One region of the Allobosea sp. UC22_33 genome, then DNA from elsewhere that is predicted to be linked to it. Evidence: riboswitches for the same ligand, from Rfam matches in the RefSeq annotation. Region 1 holds a riboswitch; each other region holds the start of a gene.

Region 1 (5,912 bases):
GCAATGCGCGGATCGCCGTCACGCTCGCCGGCGTATCGAGCCCGACGGCGAAGCCGGCGCGACCGCCACGGGCGGGATAATCCGACATCACCAGCGCCAGTTTTCGCTCGGCCACGGGCTTCCGCGCGAGCGTGATCCAGCCCTCCGTCAGGTCGGCGAGCGCATTGATCCCCTCGGGGTTGGGCACCAGTCGACGTAGGGAAAGGCCGGTAGCCGGATCGGTCTCGTCCGCCTTAAAAGCCACGGGAACGGCGCCGATCCGTCCATCGAATTCCGGCAGGGCGACCTGCATCGCGAGATCGGCGGCGGAGAGGCCGCGCGGCGAGGCTTCCCAGGCCTCGCGTGGGCTGCCGACCGGCACGGCTTGCAGGATCGGGCAATCGGCGCCGTCGAGCACGAAATCACCGCCTTCGCGGGCGGAGAAGGCGGTGGTGGTGACGATCAGCGCCGGCTTGCGTGTCGCGATCAGCGCGGCGAGCTCGGCCGTAACGGCGGGGTCCTTGAGGCTGGTCAACGCGAGCGGGAGCGCGGCGAGGCCGCGCGATGCGAGCGTGGTCGCGATGGCTTCGCCCATGGCGGTGTCGCCAGCCGCGACGCCGGAGCGATAAAGCAGGATCGGGACGAGCGGCTTGTCGGGGGGCAGTGCGGCGAGCGCCTCGCGCCAGGGCAGGGGAGTGTCGCTGGGGCCGAGCGCGAAGAATGATGGGAGTGGGAGGGGAGCAAAGCGACCCGCTTCGTTCTTCTCCCCTTGGGGGAGAAGGTGGCCCGGCGAAGCCGGGTCGGATGAGGGTTGAATCTCTGTCAGATAAAGCCTTATCCGCCCCAGCAATCGCCGCATGTTCTCGGCGCCGCCACCGGCCTGAAAATAGGCCAGCAGCTCGTCCGCGAATTCAGCCGGCACCGTGGCATGCTCGCCGAGCCGGGGATCGTCGCGCTCGTCGCCGGGCAGGATCGCGAGCGGAATGCCCCGCTCGCGACAGGCGATGCCGAACTGCTCAATGCCATAGCGCCAATAGTCGAGCCCGCCGAGGCAGCGCAGCAGCACGAAGCGGCATTGCGCCGCCGTCTTCTCGATCAGGAAATCGACCGAGAGCGGGTGCTTCAAGCGTCGGAGCGGCGCGAGGCGGACGGATAGGCTTCGTCCGTCATGCTCGCCCTTGTGGCGAGCATCCACGCCTTGAGCATCGTCCTCGCCGAAAGGAGACGTGGATGGTCGGGACGCGCCCGACCATGACGACAAAGGTTCCGCATGCGTACGGGCCGCCGCCGCCAGCGCCGAAAGGTCGCTGTCGGTGAAGGACAGGACGAGCACATCTCCCGGCGGCAGGGCGAGATCGACTGCGTCTTCGCCGTCGTCGAGCCTGATCTCGCTGGTTGGGAGAAGGTGCATCGGCCGATGTTACGCCCCCGCGAGAGCCGCTTCCACGGCCTTGAGATCGAAGCCCTTGAGGCCGATCACGGTGAGGCGCCCGTCGCGCGCTTCGCTCGCGCCCCAGGCCCGGTCGAAGTGATGGCCGACGCGCCGGCCCACGCCCTGCACGACGAGCCGCATCGGCTTGCCCGGCACGGCGGTGAAGCCCTTCAGCCGCAGCACGCCCTCGGCCTCGGCCGCCCTGGCGACGCGCGCCGTGAGCTCCTCGGGTGACAAGCCGGCCGGGAGCGGGACGGCGACCGAGTCGAAATCGTCATGGTCGTGGTCATGCTCGCCCTCGCCGTGATGCGAGGGGCGGGCGGCGAGATCGCTCTCGGCAGCGGCACCGAGGCCGACGATCAGCGCCGGCTCGACCTTGCCATGGGAGGTCTCGACGATCTTGATCGCCTTGGGCAGATGCTCGGCGATCTCGGCCTTGACGCGGGCGCGGCCGGCCTCGTCGACGAGATCGCTCTTGTTGAGCAGGATCAGGTCGGCGCAGAGGATCTGGTCCTCAAACACCTCTTCCAGCGGGTTGTCGTGATCGACCGAGGCGTCGGCAGCCTTCTGCGCGGCAAGCGCCTCGGGATCATCGGCGAACTGGCCCTCGGCCACCGCCGGGCCGTCGACCACCGCGATGACGCCGTCGACGGTGACCCGCGAGCGGATCGCCGGCCAGTTGAAGGCCTGGACCAGCGGCTTCGGCAGGGCGAGGCCGGAGGTCTCGATCAGGATGTGCTCGGGCGGGTTCGGCCGGTTGAGCAGCTTTTCCAGCGCCGGCACGAAATCATCGGCGACGGTGCAGCAGATGCAGCCGTTCGGCAGCTCGACCACGTCCTCGTCGCTGCAGCCGGCGATGCCGCAGCCCTTCAGGAATTCGCCGTCGAAGCCGAGATCGCCGAACTCGTTGACGAGCACGGCGAGCTTCTTGCCCTGCGCGTTCTCGAGGAGATGGCGCACCAGCGTCGTCTTCCCGGCGCCGAGGAAGCCGGTGATGATCGTGCAAGGGACCTTGCCCAGGTTCGTATTCTGCGGAGCGTTCATGATGTCATCCTTGCTGGCGCGCCGGCAAAGGCGGCACGCGCGCGACCACGCCCTTGCGGAAGGACTGGGGCCGCTCTTTCCAGGGAACGATGCCGTTGGCGCTGGCGGCATAGGCCTCCGCCGCGCCGACGATCTCGTCGAGATGGGTGTCGGTGTCGAGATCGCCGATCAGATAGGTCCATTTGCCATCGGCGCTTAGCGCGATGGTGCAGGGCCGCTTGCAGACGGCGAGGCATTCGACGGGCAGCACGGGGATCGTGCTGCCCTTGGCTGCGAGCTGCGCGGCGAGGCGCTCGGCCAGCGCCAGTCCCGGTTGGTCGTAACCCTCCGGGAGATCGGCGCGGGCGCGGCGGCAGGCCGTGCAGACATGGATGGTGAGGTCGCCCTCGGACATGGCTTGCCTCAGGCTTCAGCGGCCCGGCGGCTCGCCCAGGGCCAGAGCACGCCGACCATGAAGGCAGTGGCGAGCCAGAGCGCGGCCTGGATGCCGAGCGAGAGCGACGCGAAATGCGCGGCGACCTCGGCCGGAACCTTGCTCTCCGGCGCGGCCGGGTGCGGGGCGCCGACGACATGCGGCAGCAGGATCAGGACGATGGCCACAAGCTTGAGCCAGGGCTGCTCGAAGCGCAGGAACAGGAACAGTCCGATCGCGGTGGCGATGGCGGTCCAGAGCCACCAGAGCTGGCGCTGCTCCAATGCAGCGGAGGCAGCGCCCGGCAGTTCGGGAGCCAGTCCCATCGCCGGCGCGAGCCCGAGCGCGAGAAAGCCGCAGGCACCCCAGACGAGCGCGCTGCGCTGGTCGATCCTGTCACCGGCCGCGATCATGCCGGCGAGCAGCAAGCCTGCGAAGCCGATCGCGGTCGCGATCGTCACGGCGCTGGTGAAGAGCGTCCGCTGGAGGCCATCCTGCGGCTTCCATTCGGCATGGTCGTGGCCGGGCGCATCGCCGGCCGGGCCATGCGCCAGGATGAGTTTCGCCTCGCCGTCGAAGGCGGCGAGCGTCGGCGCTTTCAGCGCGAGCGCCGCCTCATAGGTCTCGGCCTTGAGGATCAGCGGGGTGGTGGTGACATTCTGCAGGGCGGCGACGATCAAGCCAGCCAGAAGCCCGGCCAGAATGCTGACCGTGAGAACACGCGTGACCATGGGTGCTTTCCCTCAGTGGCAGGGAAAGGCGAGGCCGTGGCGGGTATCGTGCGCGGCGTTGTGGACGTCGGTCGAGGCCGCGAAGCCGGTCGTGTAGATCAGCGCGATGCCGATCACGAGCGCGGCGGTAACCGCCTTGACGCGTTCCGAAACGCTGAGTTTGGGGGTGGAAACCGAAACGGTGTTCATATGCGTTCTCCGTGGCCGCCCCGCCGGCAGCCGGTTGGATCTCTGCGGGTCGACGGCAGGTCTCCTGGCTCGCGGACTTCGCGCCCTTTGCCGCCTTCCCGGAGCGAGCGCTCCAGTGGCCGATGGCGAAGGACATCCGCTTACAGTTGCGGGGGCAGCCGCGGCATTGGGCAAAGCAAGCCCGCACCGCGTTCCCTTTTCACCTCCTCGCGGAGGCACCGTCAGCGACGATCATTAGCCTTCGTCGTGCTGCTGTGCAATGCAGACGCTCCACTCCTTGCGAACCTTGATCTCGGAGAGCCGCGTAGCGGCGTTTCGCGCGATGGGGCTCGGGAACATGGCGAATGGTATGCCTCGGGAAATGCGTCATCTCACCCTCGTCCTGGGCGGCGCGCGCTCGGGCAAGAGCCGCTATGCCGAAGGGCTGATCGAAACGCTGCCCGCGCCCTGGGCCTATATCGCCACCGCTCAGGCCTATGACGACGAGATGCGGGAGCGGATCGCCACGCACCGCGCGCGCAGGCCGTCCGGCTGGGATACGGTCGATGCTCCGCTCGACCTTCCCGAGGCGATCGCTGCGATGCCCGCCGGTCGGCCGGTTCTCGTCGATTGCCTGACGCTTTGGCTGACCAACCTCATCCTGGCCGAGCGCGACACCGTCGCTGCCACGACGGCTCTCATCTCTACCTGTGAGCGGGTTTTTGGCCCGCTCGTGCTGGTCGGCAACGAGGTCGGCCTCGGCATCGTGCCGGATAATGCGCTCGCCCGCCGCTTCCGCGACGAGGCTGGACGATTGCATCAGGCGCTTGCCGCGCGCGCCGGCCGCGTGGTCTTCATGGTCGCCGGATTGCCGATGCAGGTGAAGTGACACGAGCGAAGTGATGACCGATACCGATGACGCCGCCCGCCACAAGGCGAAGATGGAGAAGCGCAAGGCGGTGCAGGACGCCGAGGTCGCCTCCAAGACGGTCGAGAAGGGCCTTCTCATCGTCAATACCGGCCCCGGCAAGGGCAAGTCGACCGCGGCTTTCGGGCTGATCCTGCGCGCGCTCGGCCATGGCTGGCGCATCGGCGTGGTGCAGTTCATCAAGGGCGCCTGGTCGACCGGCGAGCGTCGGGCGCTCGAAGCCTTTGGCGATCAGGTGAGCTGGCACAGCATGGGCGAGGGCTTCACCTGGGAGACGCAGGACAAGGCCCGCGACATCGCCGCCGCCGAGCGCGCCTTCGCCAAGGCCAGGGAGCTGATGGCCGATCCGGAGATCAGATTGCTGGTGCTGGACGAGCTCAACATCGCCCTGCGCTACGATTACCTGCCGCTCGCGGAGGTCGTCGCGACACTGTCTGCCCGCAGGCCTGACCTGCACGTCGTGGTCACGGGCCGCAATGCCAAGCCGGAGCTGATCGAGGCGGCCGATCTCGTCACCGAGATGACGCTGGTGAAGCATCACTTTGCGGCCGGCGTGAAGGCGCAGCTGGGGATCGAGTTCTAGCAGGCTGCCTCGCCGGCTGCCGGTCCTTTGCCGCAGAACGAACGCGAACGGCCCTCGCGCGTTCATGCCCTCGATCATCGTTTTCGGGGGTGGGCCATGAGTGGTTTTCTGTGGGGAGAGCTGGATCTGCTGCTCAGGCTGCTGGCCGGGATGGCGGCCGGCATCGTCGTCGGCTGGGAACGGACCAACAAGCAGCGTGCGGCCGGGATCCGCACCTTCGGTCTGGTCGGGCTTGGCACGGCCGCCGCGGCGACGATCTTCAGCGAACCGAACGAATCTGACGCCGCCAGCCGCGTCGTCCAGGGCGTGTTGACCGGGATCGGCTTCCTGGGCGCGGGCGTCATTGTTCTGCGCCGCGGCCATGCGACGCCGACGGGATTGACCACGGCGGCCGCCATATGGGTCACGGCCGCGCTCGGCTGCGCCGCCGGCCTCGGCGATCATGCGATCGTGCTGTCGGCCACGCTCCTCGCGCTCGTCCTGCTCGTCATCGATCACTCGGTCGAGCGTCGGGCCGGCCGCGGCGGGGCGGCCCGAACCGGCGAGGCGCCGCCTTCCTGAGGGCTGCGCTGGTCCGCGGCGCGACATCAGGAAGCGCAAAGGCATGTTGTAGGCGATCTGAGCCTCCGGTTGCT
Region 2 (5,912 bases), 1.2 Mb from region 1:
TCTTTCGGCTCGATCATCGCGCAAGGCCGCGATTTCATGCGCGAAGCCCCGTGGATCACGGTGTTTCCGGGCCTTGCGATCATCGCCTGCGTGCTCGGGCTGAACCTGCTCGGCGACGGCCTGCGCGACGTGCTCGATCCCCGCCTGAAATTCTGACCCGCCGGAGCCGCCCGATGAAGCGCATCCTGATCGCCGACTGCAAGCAGGAGATCTCCTCCTTCAACCCGCTGCCGTCGCATTACGAGAACTTCCTGATCCACCATGGCGACGGCCTCTACGTCCAGCGCGGCCAGAACCAGGAACTCGGCGGCGCGCTCGCGGTCTTCGAGGCGAGGCCTGATATCGAGATCGTGCCGACGATCTGCGCGCGCTCCGGCAGCGCCGGCCCGCTCTCGGCCACAGGCTGGGAGAAGCTCTCCGAGGAAATCCTCACTGCCATCTTCGCGAAGCTCGACCGCATCGACGGCATCTATGTCTCGCTCCATGGCGCGATGGGTGCCGATGGCGAACTCGACCCCGAAGGCTACCTGCTGGAGAAGCTGCGCCAGCGCGTCGGCCCGGACATGCCGATCGTCATCTCGCTCGACCTGCACGGCATCCTGACCGACCGGATGCTGCGCAACGTGGACGGCTTCGCGATCTACTGGACTTACCCCCATGTCGATTTCGCCGATACCGGCCGCCGCGCCGCCGAACTGCTGCTGAAGCTGATGGCCGGCGGTATCCGGCCCGTCGCCGCCCGCGTCGTCATCCCGGCCCTGGTGCGCGGCGACGAGCTCATCACCAAGACCGGCTGCTATGGCGAGCTTCTCGCCGAATGCCGCCGGCTGGAGGAGGAGGGGCGGGCGCTCGCGGCCGGCATCATGATCGGCAACCCCTTCACCGACGTGCCCGAGCTCTGCTCGCAGGTGCTGATCCTCACCGATGGCGACAGGGAGACGGCCGAGCGCGAGGCGGTCCGGCTCGCCGAGGAGTTCTGGCCCTTGCGCTTCCGCATGCAAGGCAAGCTCGTCCCGCTTGACCGCGCCATCGCCCAGGCCCGCAGCATCGACGGCCCGGTGATCTTCACCGATGCCGCCGACGCGACCTCCTCCGGCGCCTCGGGCGACAGCAACGCCATCCTCGCCGCTTTGCGCGAGGCCGGCTATGGCAAGCGCGTGCTGGCCCAGATCGTCGATGCGCCGGCAGCGGCAGCCGCCCACAAGGCCGGCGTCGGCGCCACGATCGAGGTCGCGCTCGGCGGCTCGATCGATCCCGCGCGCTTCCCACCGATGCCGGTGAAAGCCAAGGTCAAGCTGCTCTCCGATGGCGAAGCCGCGCTGGAGACGATGAAGGCACCGCTCAGTGCCGGGCCGACCGCCGTGCTGACCTGGGACAATGTCACCGTCGTCGTGATGAGCCGGTCGGTCAGCCTGTTCGACCGCGCGATGTACTACGCCAACGGTATCGACCCGACCGATTTCGACCTGATCGTGGTGAAGTCGCCCCACACCGAATTCCGCATGTTCGACCAGTGGTGCGCGCGGAATTTCAACATCGACGCGCCCGGCGCGACATCCGCCAACCTGAAGAGCCTCGGCCACACCATCTGCGCCCGGCCGATCTACCCGCTCGACGAGGGCGTCACCTTCGCGCCCCGCGCCACGATCTACGAACTGTGAGGAGAGGACCCGTGCCCAGGATCGAGGCCGTCGATTTCTTCTATCTCGCCATGCCCGTCGTCACTGACGAGGCCGATGGCAGCCAGGATGCGCTTCTGGTCAGGGTCGCCGCCGGCGGCCATGTCGGCTGGGGCGAATGCGAGGCGGCGCCATTGCCCTCCATCGCCGCCTTCATCTGCCCGATGTCGCATGGCGTCTGCCGGCCGGTGGCCGATTCCGTGCTCGGCCAGAATCTGGAGAGCCCGGAGGACATCGCCCGCATCGCGGCGGCCGTCGCCTATAACTCGATGGACCTGCTGCAGGCGCCGCATACCTTCTCCGGCGTCGAGATGGCGCTCTGGGACATCCTCGGCAAGATGCGCTCCGAGCCGGTCTGGCGCCTGCTCGGATACGCGAAAAGCCACCCCAAGACGCCCTATGCCTCGGTCCTCTTCGGCGACACGGCGCAGGAGACCCTCGAACGCGCCCGCGATGCGCGGAAGCGCAGCTTCCGCGCCGCCAAGTTTGGCTGGGGGCCGATCGGGCGCGGCAGCGTCGAGGCCGATGCCGAGCATTTCGTCGCAGCCCGCGAGGGGTTGGGGCAGGACGGCATCCTGCTGGTCGATACCGGACAGATCTTCATCGAGGATGTCGCGCGCGCCGCCGCCCGCTTGCCGGCGATGGAGAAGGCCAACGCGCTCTGGTTCGAGGAGCCCTTCCACGCCAGCGCGCTCGAAGCCTATGGCGCCCTCGCGAAGCGCAGCCCCAAGGTCCGTTTGGCCGGCGGGGAGGGCGCCCATAACGAGTCGATGGCCCGACAGCTCATCGATTATGGCGGCATCGGCTATGTCCAGATCGATTGCGGCCGGATCGGCGGCATCGGCCCGTCCAAGGCGGTGGCGGATTATGCGGTCGCCAAGGGCGTGACCTTCGTCAACCACACCTTCACCTCGCATCTGGCGCTCTCGGCCTCGCTCCAGCCCTATGCCGGCCTGGCCGATCACGAGATCTGCGAATATCCGGCGATGCCGAAGCCGCTCGCGACCGCGATCTCCGCCAACCATCTGGAGCGCGACGCGAACGGGCAGGTCGCCGCCCCCGATGCGCCCGGCCTCGGCATCGAGGTCGCGACGACCGCATTGCGCGGCTACCTTCAGGAGGTCGAGATATCCGTGGGCGGCAAGCGGCTCTACAGCACGCCGAGCCTCTGACACGATGTCCGCTTGACGCAGCGCCGCACCCTTATAGGGTGGGCGCCGATCGAGGTTCTCCGGGTTGCTCCCGGAGCTAAGAGGGAATTCGGTGCTGCGCGCCACGCGCAAATGCCGAGGCTGCCCCCGCAACTGTAAGCGGCGAGCTCTCCACCCATCGTCCACTGGCGCCAGACGCGCCGGGAAGGCCGGGCGGAACAGGCATCGACCCGCGAGCCAGGAGACCTGCCCCGGTCGTTGAAGACGTCTTTCGGACGGGGTGTTCCGAAGCCTGTGTGTCGATGGCGACCCTTGCGGCCAGCCTCCCGCCCCACATGCCCAAAGCTGCCCCGGCCGTCATCTCGGGGAGCGATGAAACTCATGTTCACGAAGACCACCACTCAGGCCGCTCAGCGCGGCTTGACGGCTGCCTGCCGCGCACTCTATCAGAAATGCAACATTGTTACATTTCGGATAGCCTCGATGCCGGCTGCGCGCCCGTTGAATCACCTGTTCCGCCTCTCGGCCGCCGCGCTGTTCGGAGCTCTCGCCGCAGGCACGGCCAGCGCGGCGCCGACCAAATATCCGCTGACGCTGGAGAATTGCCGCGAAACGATCACCTTCAACGCCGCGCCCAAGCGCGTTGTCGCGATCGGCCAGACGCAGACCGAAATTCTCTATGCGCTCGGCCTCGGCGACCGCGTCGTCGGCACGGCGGTCTGGTTTTCGCCGGTGGCCAAGCCCTATGAGGCGGTCAATGCCAAGGTGAAGCGCCTCGCCGACAACGATCCGAGCTTCGAGGCCGTGCTGGCGCAGGAGCCCGATCTCGTCACCGCGATGTTCGAATGGCATGTCGGGCCCAACGGCATCGTCGGCAAGCGCGACCAGTTCGCCAAGGTGAAGGTGCCGAGTTACGTTTCGCCGACCGATTGCGTCGGCAAGGATAATTCCGGCGCCGGCGACGGCGTGCGCACGCAGATGTTCACGATGGAGCTGGTCTATCGCAACATCCGCGAGTTCGGCGAAATCTTCGATGTCGCCGACCGGGCCGACAAGCTTATCGCAGAGCTCAAGGCGCGCGAGGACAAGGCGGTCGGGCAGGTCGCCAAGCTGAAGGCGCAGGACGTGCCGGTCGTCGTCTGGTTCTCCAGCAAGGACATCAAGGGCGACGGTTTCATGGCCGGCAAGAACGGCGTGCCCGCCTATATCCTGTCGAAGCTCGGCGCCCGCAACATCATCGCGACCAACGAGGAATGGCCGCTGGTGGGCTGGGAAAGCATCGCCGCCGCCAATCCGGCCGTGATCGTCACCGTGAAGATGGATCGCCGCCGCTTCCCGGCCGACGATATCGAGAAGAAGCTGGAGTTCCTGAAGACCGACCCGGTCGCCAGCAAGCTCGACGCCGTGAAGAATGGCCGCATCGTCATCATGGATGTCGGCGCGACCCGCGCCGGGCTCGACACGGTCGACGGCATCGAGACGCTCGCCAAGGCGATCGCCGGCTTCGGGATCTCGCGTTGAGCCACGCCGCCCATGGGCCGAACTGGCCGGCGCGGATCGGCATCGCGCTGGCCTCGCTGCTGGCGCTGACCTTCTCGGTCGCGCTGGCGGTGACGATCGGCGAGATGCGCATCCCGCTCGACACGGCCCTGAAGGCGCTCGGCAACGGGCTGTTCGATCTCGACTTCCCTGTCAGCGCGATCCAGCAAGGCGTGATCTTCGATTATCGCCTGAGCCGCGCGCTGATGGCAGGCTTATGCGGCGGCGCGCTCGCCCTGTCGGGCGCGATCCTGCAGGCGCTGCTGCGCAATCCGCTGGCCGAGCCCTATATCCTCGGCATCTCGGCGGGTGCCTCGACCGGCGCCGTGGCGGTGCTCATTCTCGGAATCAGCATCGGCGGTGCCGTGCTCTCGCTCTCGGCCGGCGCCTTCATCGGCTCCTGCGCCGCGCTCGTCGTCGTCGCGCTCTTGGCAGCGGGGGCAGGGGGCGCGAGCGACCGCGTCATCCTCGCTGGCGTCGCCACCTCCCAGCTCTTCAATGCCGCGACGGCGACGATCGTGACGACGCTCGCCAGCGCCGAGCAGGCGCGGGGCGTCATGTTCTGGCTGCTCGGCAATTTCGGCGGCGTGCGCTGGCCTGACATCTGGATGGCGGCACCGGTCGCCTTCATCGGCTTCGGCATCTGCATGCTGCACGCCAAGGTGCTCGACGCCTTCGCCTTCGGCGTCGATGCCGCGGCCTCGCTCGGCGTCGCGGTGACGCGGGTGAAGGTCGTGCTCTTCGCCACGACGGCCGTGATGACGGCGGTGATGGTCTCGATCGTCGGCACGGTCGGCTTCGTCGGGCTGATCATTCCCCATGCCGCGCGCTTCCTCGTCGGCTCGGGCCATGCCCGCCTGCTGCCGGCTTGCCTCGTCATCGGCGCGATCTTCATGATCCTCGCGGATATCCTCTCCCGCGTCCTGATCCCCCAGCAGATCCTGCCCATCGGCGTGGTGACGGCCCTGTTCGGTGCCCCCGTCTTCGCGCTGATCCTCTACAGAGCCAGGAGACCGCAATGAGGAGGCCGGCATGACGCTCGCGACCCGCGAGGTCCGCTGGGGTGTCGGCGGCCGGATGATCGTCGATGGCGTGACGCTGGAAGCGGCGCCCGGTCGCGTACTCGGCCTGATCGGCCCGAACGGCTCGGGCAAATCGAGCCTGCTCCGGTTGCTCTGCCGCCTGCGCAATGTCGCGAGCGGCGTCGTCACGCTCGATGGCAACGACATCGCCGCCGTACCGCGTCGCGATCTCGCCCGCCGCCTCGCCTTCGTCGAGCAGCAGGCGACGACCGAGATCCAGCTCTCCGTCTGCGATGTCGTTCGCCTCGGCCGCACGCCGCATCGTGCTGCGCTCGCCTCCTGGAACGATGCCGACGAGGCCGCCGTCAACGAGGCGCTGGCGCGGGTCGGGCTCACCGAGCGGCACGATCAATTCTGGCACACGCTCTCAGGCGGAGAGCGTCAGCGCGTCCATATCGCCCGTGCGCTGGCGCAGGAGCCGAGCGAGCTGATCCTGGACGAGCCGACCAATCATCTCGACA
Region 3 (5,912 bases), 130 kb from region 1:
ACGGCACGCACCAGCAATTCGATCGCGTCGAGCACGCTCGGCCCGGCGCAGGTCCAGAGCCGCGACGGCAGCGCGACGAGCTTCAGGCGACCACCGAGCCGGTCGATCACGGGATGATGCAGGATCTCGTGCGCCAGCGACGGCGGACCGTCCGGGGTCTCGTTCAGGATCAGGATCTCGGCGCCACCGAGCGCCACGGTTTCGAGCGCGATCTGGCCGTAGCTCTCGACGCCCAGCTCCGCGGCGATGTTGATGAGGCCGGCACGGGTCAGGATTTCGTCGACGAGCGAACCGCGGCCGACCGTGAAACCGCTGGGGCGCAGCACGATCGCCCGCAACGGCCTGTCGACGCGGCGCGCCGCGAGCGCCTGAAGGCGTTGTTCGATTTCGGCGAGCAGCGCCTGCCCGCGCGCGGGCTCGCCGAGCAGATCGGCCATCTCGGCGATCTGCGTCTTCATCTCCGCGAGATTGCGGGGAACGCCGAATTCCCTGACGCCGACGCCGACGCGCCCGAGCAGCGAAACCGTGGCGCGGGTCGTGTAAGTGCCGGCGACGACGAGATCGGGTTTGAAGCCCAGCACCTCTTCGGCGAGGCCGTGATTGGCGGGGATACGGCGTGCGACCTGTGCCATATTGGCGTTGCGCGGGTCCTGCGACAGCCATGTCACCGAAGCGATGCGTGCGGGTTCGGCCAGACGCAGCACGAGTTCGTCCGTGCACATGTTGAGCGAGACGATGCGTGCGGGCCGCTCCATAGCGGCCGAGCCGGATGCCATCGCGCCCGAGAGCGCGACGGCGATCAGGCAGGCTCCGCGCAGGAGCCGCAGGACCCGAGGAAACGTCATCCGCCGATGGCCACCTTGATACCGCCGAAGACGCCGAGGCCCGGCACGAGGAAGCCGACCGGATTCTCCCAGCGCTTGTCGAAGAGGTTATCGACCCGCCCGAACACCGTCACCTTGTCGGTCGCCTTGTATTCGGCGGCGAGATTGACCAGCGTCGCGCCCTTCGCCCGCATGCGCGGGACCGAGAAGTCGCGGTTGCCGTCGACCCATGAACCGATATGGATCAGCGTCGCCGAGAGGCTGAGCTTGTCGGTCGGCGTCCAGGTCGCGGTCATGCTCGCCTTGTGGCGCGGCCGGCGCAGCAGTTCCTGCCTGGCGACCTCGTCCTTGGCGAGGGTGAAGGTGTAGTCGGCGCGGATGCGGAACTGCGGCGAGATTTCCAGCGCGGCGAAGGCTTCGACGCCCTTCGTCCTGGCCTTGCCGATATTGGCGTAGGAATCGCGCCTGGTGTTGGTGACGATCAGGTTCTCGATATCGTTCTGGAACCATGTCGCGCCGAGTTGCAGGCGCTTGTCGAAGAGCGGCTGCTCGAAGCCGAGATCCCAGCCGCGGCTTTCCTCGGGCTTCAGGTTCGGGTTGCCGAAGAAGTTGTAGCCGGGGCGGTAGTCGATGAAGAGTTCGCTCAGCGTCGGCGCCTTGAAGCCGGTGCCGTAGCTCGCCTTCAGCTTGGTCTGCGTGCCGGGAATGATGACGGCCGGCGCGACGCGGTAGGTCGTGTGGCCGCCATAGCTGTCGTCATGGTCGTGGCGAATATTGGCCGCCAGGAAATAGCGATCCTCGATATTGCCCTGGTATTCGAGATAGGCGGCCTTGTTGCCGTTCGAGGCGATCAGGCTCGTGGTGTCGAGCCGCTCGCGCTCATATTGCAGGCCCGCGATCAGGTTGTGGCCCTTGGTGATCTCGAGATTGCCGCGCCAGTCGAGCTTGGTGCGCTCGCCGAGGCTCTGGTTGGGCAGGCCGAGCAGGCCGGTTACCGCGGACGCCGAGCGCGTTCCCCTGTCCTGCCGCGAATAGGAGACGCCGAAGGTATTGACGAAGCGCCCACTAAGCGGGTCCCAGACCACTTCGCCACGGGTGAAGGCCTGCGCATAGTTTTGCAGGGAGCGATAGGGCGAGGGCTTGCTCGGGAAGCCGGTATCGCCGGTATAGCGCAGCTGGCCGTCCTGGTAGCGACCGACCCAGTTCAGCGTCAGCGTGTCCGTCAGCGCGAAGCCGAGGCGCCCCGAATAGCTGTAATTGTCGAAGATGTTCGGATTGATCCGGCGGCCGGGCGGCACGAGGTTCGGCGGCGTCACCTCGGTTCCGTCGGCCCGGAAATGGCTGGCGTTGAAGGCATAGTTGAAGCGCGCATCGCCCCCGCTGAAGCCGGCGGACTGGCTGAATGTGCCATGCGAGCCCGCCTCGACGCGCGCCGTCATCTTCGGCGGGCCTTCGCCGCGCTTCGTGGTCACCGAGATGACCCCGCCGATCGCATTGGCGCCGTAGAGGCCGCTCTGCGGGCCCCGCAGCACCTCGATGCGTTCGATATCCTCGGTCAGCATCGAGCCGAAATCGAAGGCACGGTTCGGCGCCGAGGGATCATTGGCCTCGATGCCGTCGATCAGAATTCTTGACGTGGTTGGAGTTGGTGCCGCGCATGAAGACCGAGGTCAGGCCGCCCGGCCCGCCGGTCTGCACGATGTTGAGGCCGGGCACGGCGGCCAGCGCCTGCGGCAGAGTGCGGCGCTGCTGCTGCTCGATCTCCTTCGCGGTGATCACCGTGACGGAACTGGCGATCTCGCGCGCCGGGGTCGGCGTTCCCGTGGCGCTGACGACGATCTCGTCGAGCGCCACGGTGGCGGGCGCGTTCTGGGCAAAAGCCGGGCCAGCGGAGGCCAGGATGGCAAGGCAGGAAGCGGACAACAGCAGGCGGCCGCATCCGGCGGCCGGGGAGAAAACGTTCACGATGGAGACCTCGGGCGTTGACGTCAGTGGCACGTCACCGCGAACGCGATCTCCCATCAGCCGCTCGAAAGACGGCGAACAGTCGAATCCGCGATCGGCGCACCCCGGCCGAACGTGTCCGCGTGTGACCACGGCTGACGGCAGGTCTCCTGGCTCGCGGGTCTGTGCCTTTCACCGCCTTCCCAGGTCCGAGGCCCCAGTGGCGTATGGCGAAAGGCTCGCCGCTTACAGTTGCGGGGGCAGCCGCGGCATGGGGTGGCTCGCCACCCGCACCGCGTTCCCTTTTGATCCCGTGAGGGAACCGTCGGTTTCCCGAGTAGGGCGAAAAAGTGGCGACGTCAAACGGCTGCCGTATCGCGATCGCGGCCATGAACAGGCTCGGCAATCGCGGCGGCTGCGCTATACTCCGTCGATCAGAAGCAGATAGGCACCCGCTCGATGCTGGCCGAGACTTTGCCCCCCGCGAGCGTGGGCGTCACCGTCAAACTCTACGATGATCTCTCCTTCGCCATCGTCTCCGGAGAGATCGCGCCCGGCGCCAAGTTGAGCGAGCCTGCGATCGCGCGCCGTTTCGGCGTCAGCCGCGCGCCGGTGCGCGAGGCGATCCGGCGTCTGCAGGAGCGTGGGCTCGTCACCTACGTCGCCAACCAGGGCGCCCGCGTCGCCGAGCCGAGCGCGGCCGAGTTCCTCGCCCTGCTCGACGTGCGCGAGGCGACCGAGGGCATGGCCGCCCGCCTCGCGGCCGAAAGCATGAGCGAGGCCGAGATCGCGGCGCTGGACGCGCTGGTCCGGGGCCATCGCGGCGAGATCGAGCGCAATCCGATGGGCGCCTATCTCCAGGACGAGCCCGAGGCGGATTTCCACCGCCGCATTGCCAAGGGCAGCGGCAACCCGATCCTGGCCGAACTGCTCTGCGAGCAGTTCTATCCGCGCCTGCGTCTGTGCCGGCGCCTGCACTCCACCGTGCCGGGGCGAGGCCGCGAGGCCTGGGGCGAGCATATGCGGATCACCGAAGCGATCAGCCATCGCGATGGCGAACTCGCCGAGATTTTGATGCGCCGTCATATCCGTGCGGCGCGCACCGCCTTGCAGGCTGCGCTCTCCGCAAGCGAGAGCGCCCAGCCGGGCAAGCGGCGGAGCGGTGGGAAGCGCTGACCCGGTTCAGCCGGCAGCAGCGGCCGATTGCCCCACGGCCTCGGCGCGACGGCGACGGTAGGCGAGCAAAGGCGGCACGATCAGGACCAGCGCCGCAATCGCGAGCAGCGTCGCCGCGATCGGCGTGCCGACCAGCACGCTCCAGTCGCCCTGGCTGACGGCGAGCGCGCGCCGAAGCTGGATTTCCGCCTGCGGGCCGAGAATCAGCCCGATCAGGGCCGGCGCGATCGGGAAGTCGTGGACCCGCGCGACATAGCCGACGAGGCCGAGGCCGCCCATCAGCGCAAGGTCCATCCAGGAGGTCGAGAGGCCCCAGACGCCGACCATCGCGAAGACGACGATGCCGCCATAGATGTAGTGCCGGGGGATCAGCAGCAGCCTGACCCAGATGCCGACCAGCGGCAGGTTGAGGATCAGCAGGATGACGTTGCCGATATAGAGCGAGGCAATCAGGCCCCAGAGTAGGTCGGGATTGGTCGCGAAGAGCAGCGGGCCAGGCTGGAGCCCGTAATTCTGGAAGGCGGCAAGGAGCACGGCCGCCGTCGCCGTCGAGGGCAGGCCGAGCGTCAGCAGCGGCACGAGGATGCCGGCCGCCGCCGCGTTGTTGGCGGCCTCGGGCCCGGCGACGCCCTCGATCGCGCCCTGCCCGAACTCCTCCGGATGCTTGGTCAGGCGGCGCTCCAGTGCATAGGACAGGAAGGTCGGGATTTCCGTGCCGCCCGCCGGCAGCGCACCGATCGGGAAGCCGATGACGCTGCCGCGCAGCCAGGGTTTCCAGGAGCGCTTCCAGTCCTGCTTGGTCATCCAGCTGCCGCCGGAGAGCGGATTGATCGCGGCCGGCGCGGCGCTGTGCCGGCTTGCGACATAGAGGGTCTCGCCGATCGCGAAGAGCGAGACCAGAACGACGGTGAAGGAGATGCCGTCGAGCAGTTCGAGCGTGCCGAAGACCATGCGGGTCTGGCCGGTCTGGGTATCGATGCCGATCGTCCCGAGCGCGAGCCCGAAGAACAGGGCGGCGAAGCCGCGCACCATCGAGCGCCCCATCACCACGGCGACCGAGGTGAAGGACAGCATCATCAGCGCAAAATAATCCTCGGGGCCGAAGACGAAGGCGAGCTCGGCAATGGCCGGCGCGAGGAAGGTCAACGCCAGCGTGCCGATCGTGCCAGCGACGAAGGAGCCGATCGCGGCCGTCGCCAGTGCCGCGGCACCGCGACCGCGACGGGCCATGCGGTTGCCTTCGAGCGCCGTCATCACCGAGCCGCTCTCGCCCGGCGTGTTCAGCAGGATCGAGGTGGTCGAGCCGCCATAGAGCGCGCCGTAGAGGATGCCGGCGAACATGATAAAGGCGGAGGCCGGGTTGACCTGCGCGGTGACGGGCAGGAGCAGCGCGATGGTCAGCGCGGGACCGATGCCGGGCAGGACGCCGACCGCCGTGCCGAGGCCGCAGCCGATGAAGGCCCAGAACAGGTTCATCGGCTGCAAGGCAACCGCGAACCCGCCAAGCAACTGGTTCAGGATGTCCATGCTCTAGCCCAGCAGCGGAAAGAATGGGCCAAGGCTGATGCCGAGGCGGGAAAAGCCGAACCAGGCGAGGCTGGCGATCAGCGCGCCGATCGCGAGATCGAGGGCAGTCCGGCGCGAGCCGAAGGCATGGGTCACGAGCGTGAAGGCCAGCATCGCGCTGAAGGGAAAACCGAACCAGCGGATGGTCAGCAAGGGCACGCCGACGCCGGCCAGCGCCATCAGGAAGGCGGGGCGCGAGAACGGCGCCTCTTCCTCGTCCTCACTGGGTGGCGCGAGCTGTCCCTTCAGCGCCTGCACGATCAGCAGGAAGCCGAGCAGGACGAGGCCGAGCCCGACGGCGAGCACGATCGCCGCCGGCCCGACGCCGACATAGTTGGTGGTCGAGGCGATGCTGCGCGCGCCGTTGAGCCAAAGCGCGCCCATGACCATGATGGCGAGCCC

The links. A riboswitch is a leader RNA that binds a small molecule or an ion and turns the genes downstream of it on or off. The one in region 1 is predicted to bind cobalamin.
Region 2: another riboswitch for cobalamin. It lies ahead of ACFJGT_RS06820 (ABC transporter substrate-binding protein); the one in region 1 lies ahead of ACFJGT_RS01135 (CbtB domain-containing protein).
Region 3: another riboswitch for cobalamin. It lies ahead of ACFJGT_RS00525 (TonB-dependent receptor plug domain-containing protein); the one in region 1 lies ahead of ACFJGT_RS01135 (CbtB domain-containing protein).

The regions. Positions count from the first base shown of each region.
Region 1 covers NZ_CP170556.1:233,816-239,727, forward strand. The annotation lists gene cobN (cobaltochelatase subunit CobN) at 1-1,390, opposite strand, end outside; gene cobW (cobalamin biosynthesis protein CobW) at 1,400-2,455, opposite strand; gene ACFJGT_RS01125 (DUF1636 domain-containing protein) at 2,460-2,849, opposite strand; gene ACFJGT_RS01130 (CbtA family protein) at 2,858-3,598, opposite strand; gene ACFJGT_RS01135 (CbtB domain-containing protein) at 3,611-3,787, opposite strand; cobalamin riboswitch at 3,824-4,025, opposite strand; gene cobU (bifunctional adenosylcobinamide kinase/adenosylcobinamide-phosphate guanylyltransferase) at 4,149-4,655, shown strand; gene cobO (cob(I)yrinic acid a,c-diamide adenosyltransferase) at 4,669-5,277, shown strand; gene ACFJGT_RS01150 (MgtC/SapB family protein) at 5,305-5,838, shown strand.
Region 2 covers NZ_CP170556.1:1,430,167-1,436,078, forward strand. The annotation lists gene ACFJGT_RS06805 (ABC transporter permease) at 1-156, shown strand, start outside; gene ACFJGT_RS06810 (M81 family metallopeptidase) at 174-1,661, shown strand; gene ACFJGT_RS06815 (mandelate racemase/muconate lactonizing enzyme family protein) at 1,673-2,851, shown strand; cobalamin riboswitch at 2,887-3,099, shown strand; gene ACFJGT_RS06820 (ABC transporter substrate-binding protein) at 3,314-4,351, shown strand; gene ACFJGT_RS06825 (FecCD family ABC transporter permease) at 4,348-5,391, shown strand; gene ACFJGT_RS06830 (ABC transporter ATP-binding protein) at 5,402-5,912, shown strand, end outside.
Region 3 covers NZ_CP170556.1:107,477-113,388, reverse strand. The annotation lists gene ACFJGT_RS00535 (ABC transporter substrate-binding protein) at 1-845, opposite strand, end outside; gene ACFJGT_RS00530 (TonB-dependent receptor plug domain-containing protein) at 842-2,437, opposite strand; gene ACFJGT_RS00525 (TonB-dependent receptor plug domain-containing protein) at 2,424-2,789, opposite strand; cobalamin riboswitch at 2,911-3,110, opposite strand; gene ACFJGT_RS00520 (GntR family transcriptional regulator) at 3,228-3,944, shown strand; gene ACFJGT_RS00515 (tripartite tricarboxylate transporter permease) at 3,951-5,471, opposite strand; gene ACFJGT_RS00510 (tripartite tricarboxylate transporter TctB family protein) at 5,475-5,912, opposite strand, start outside.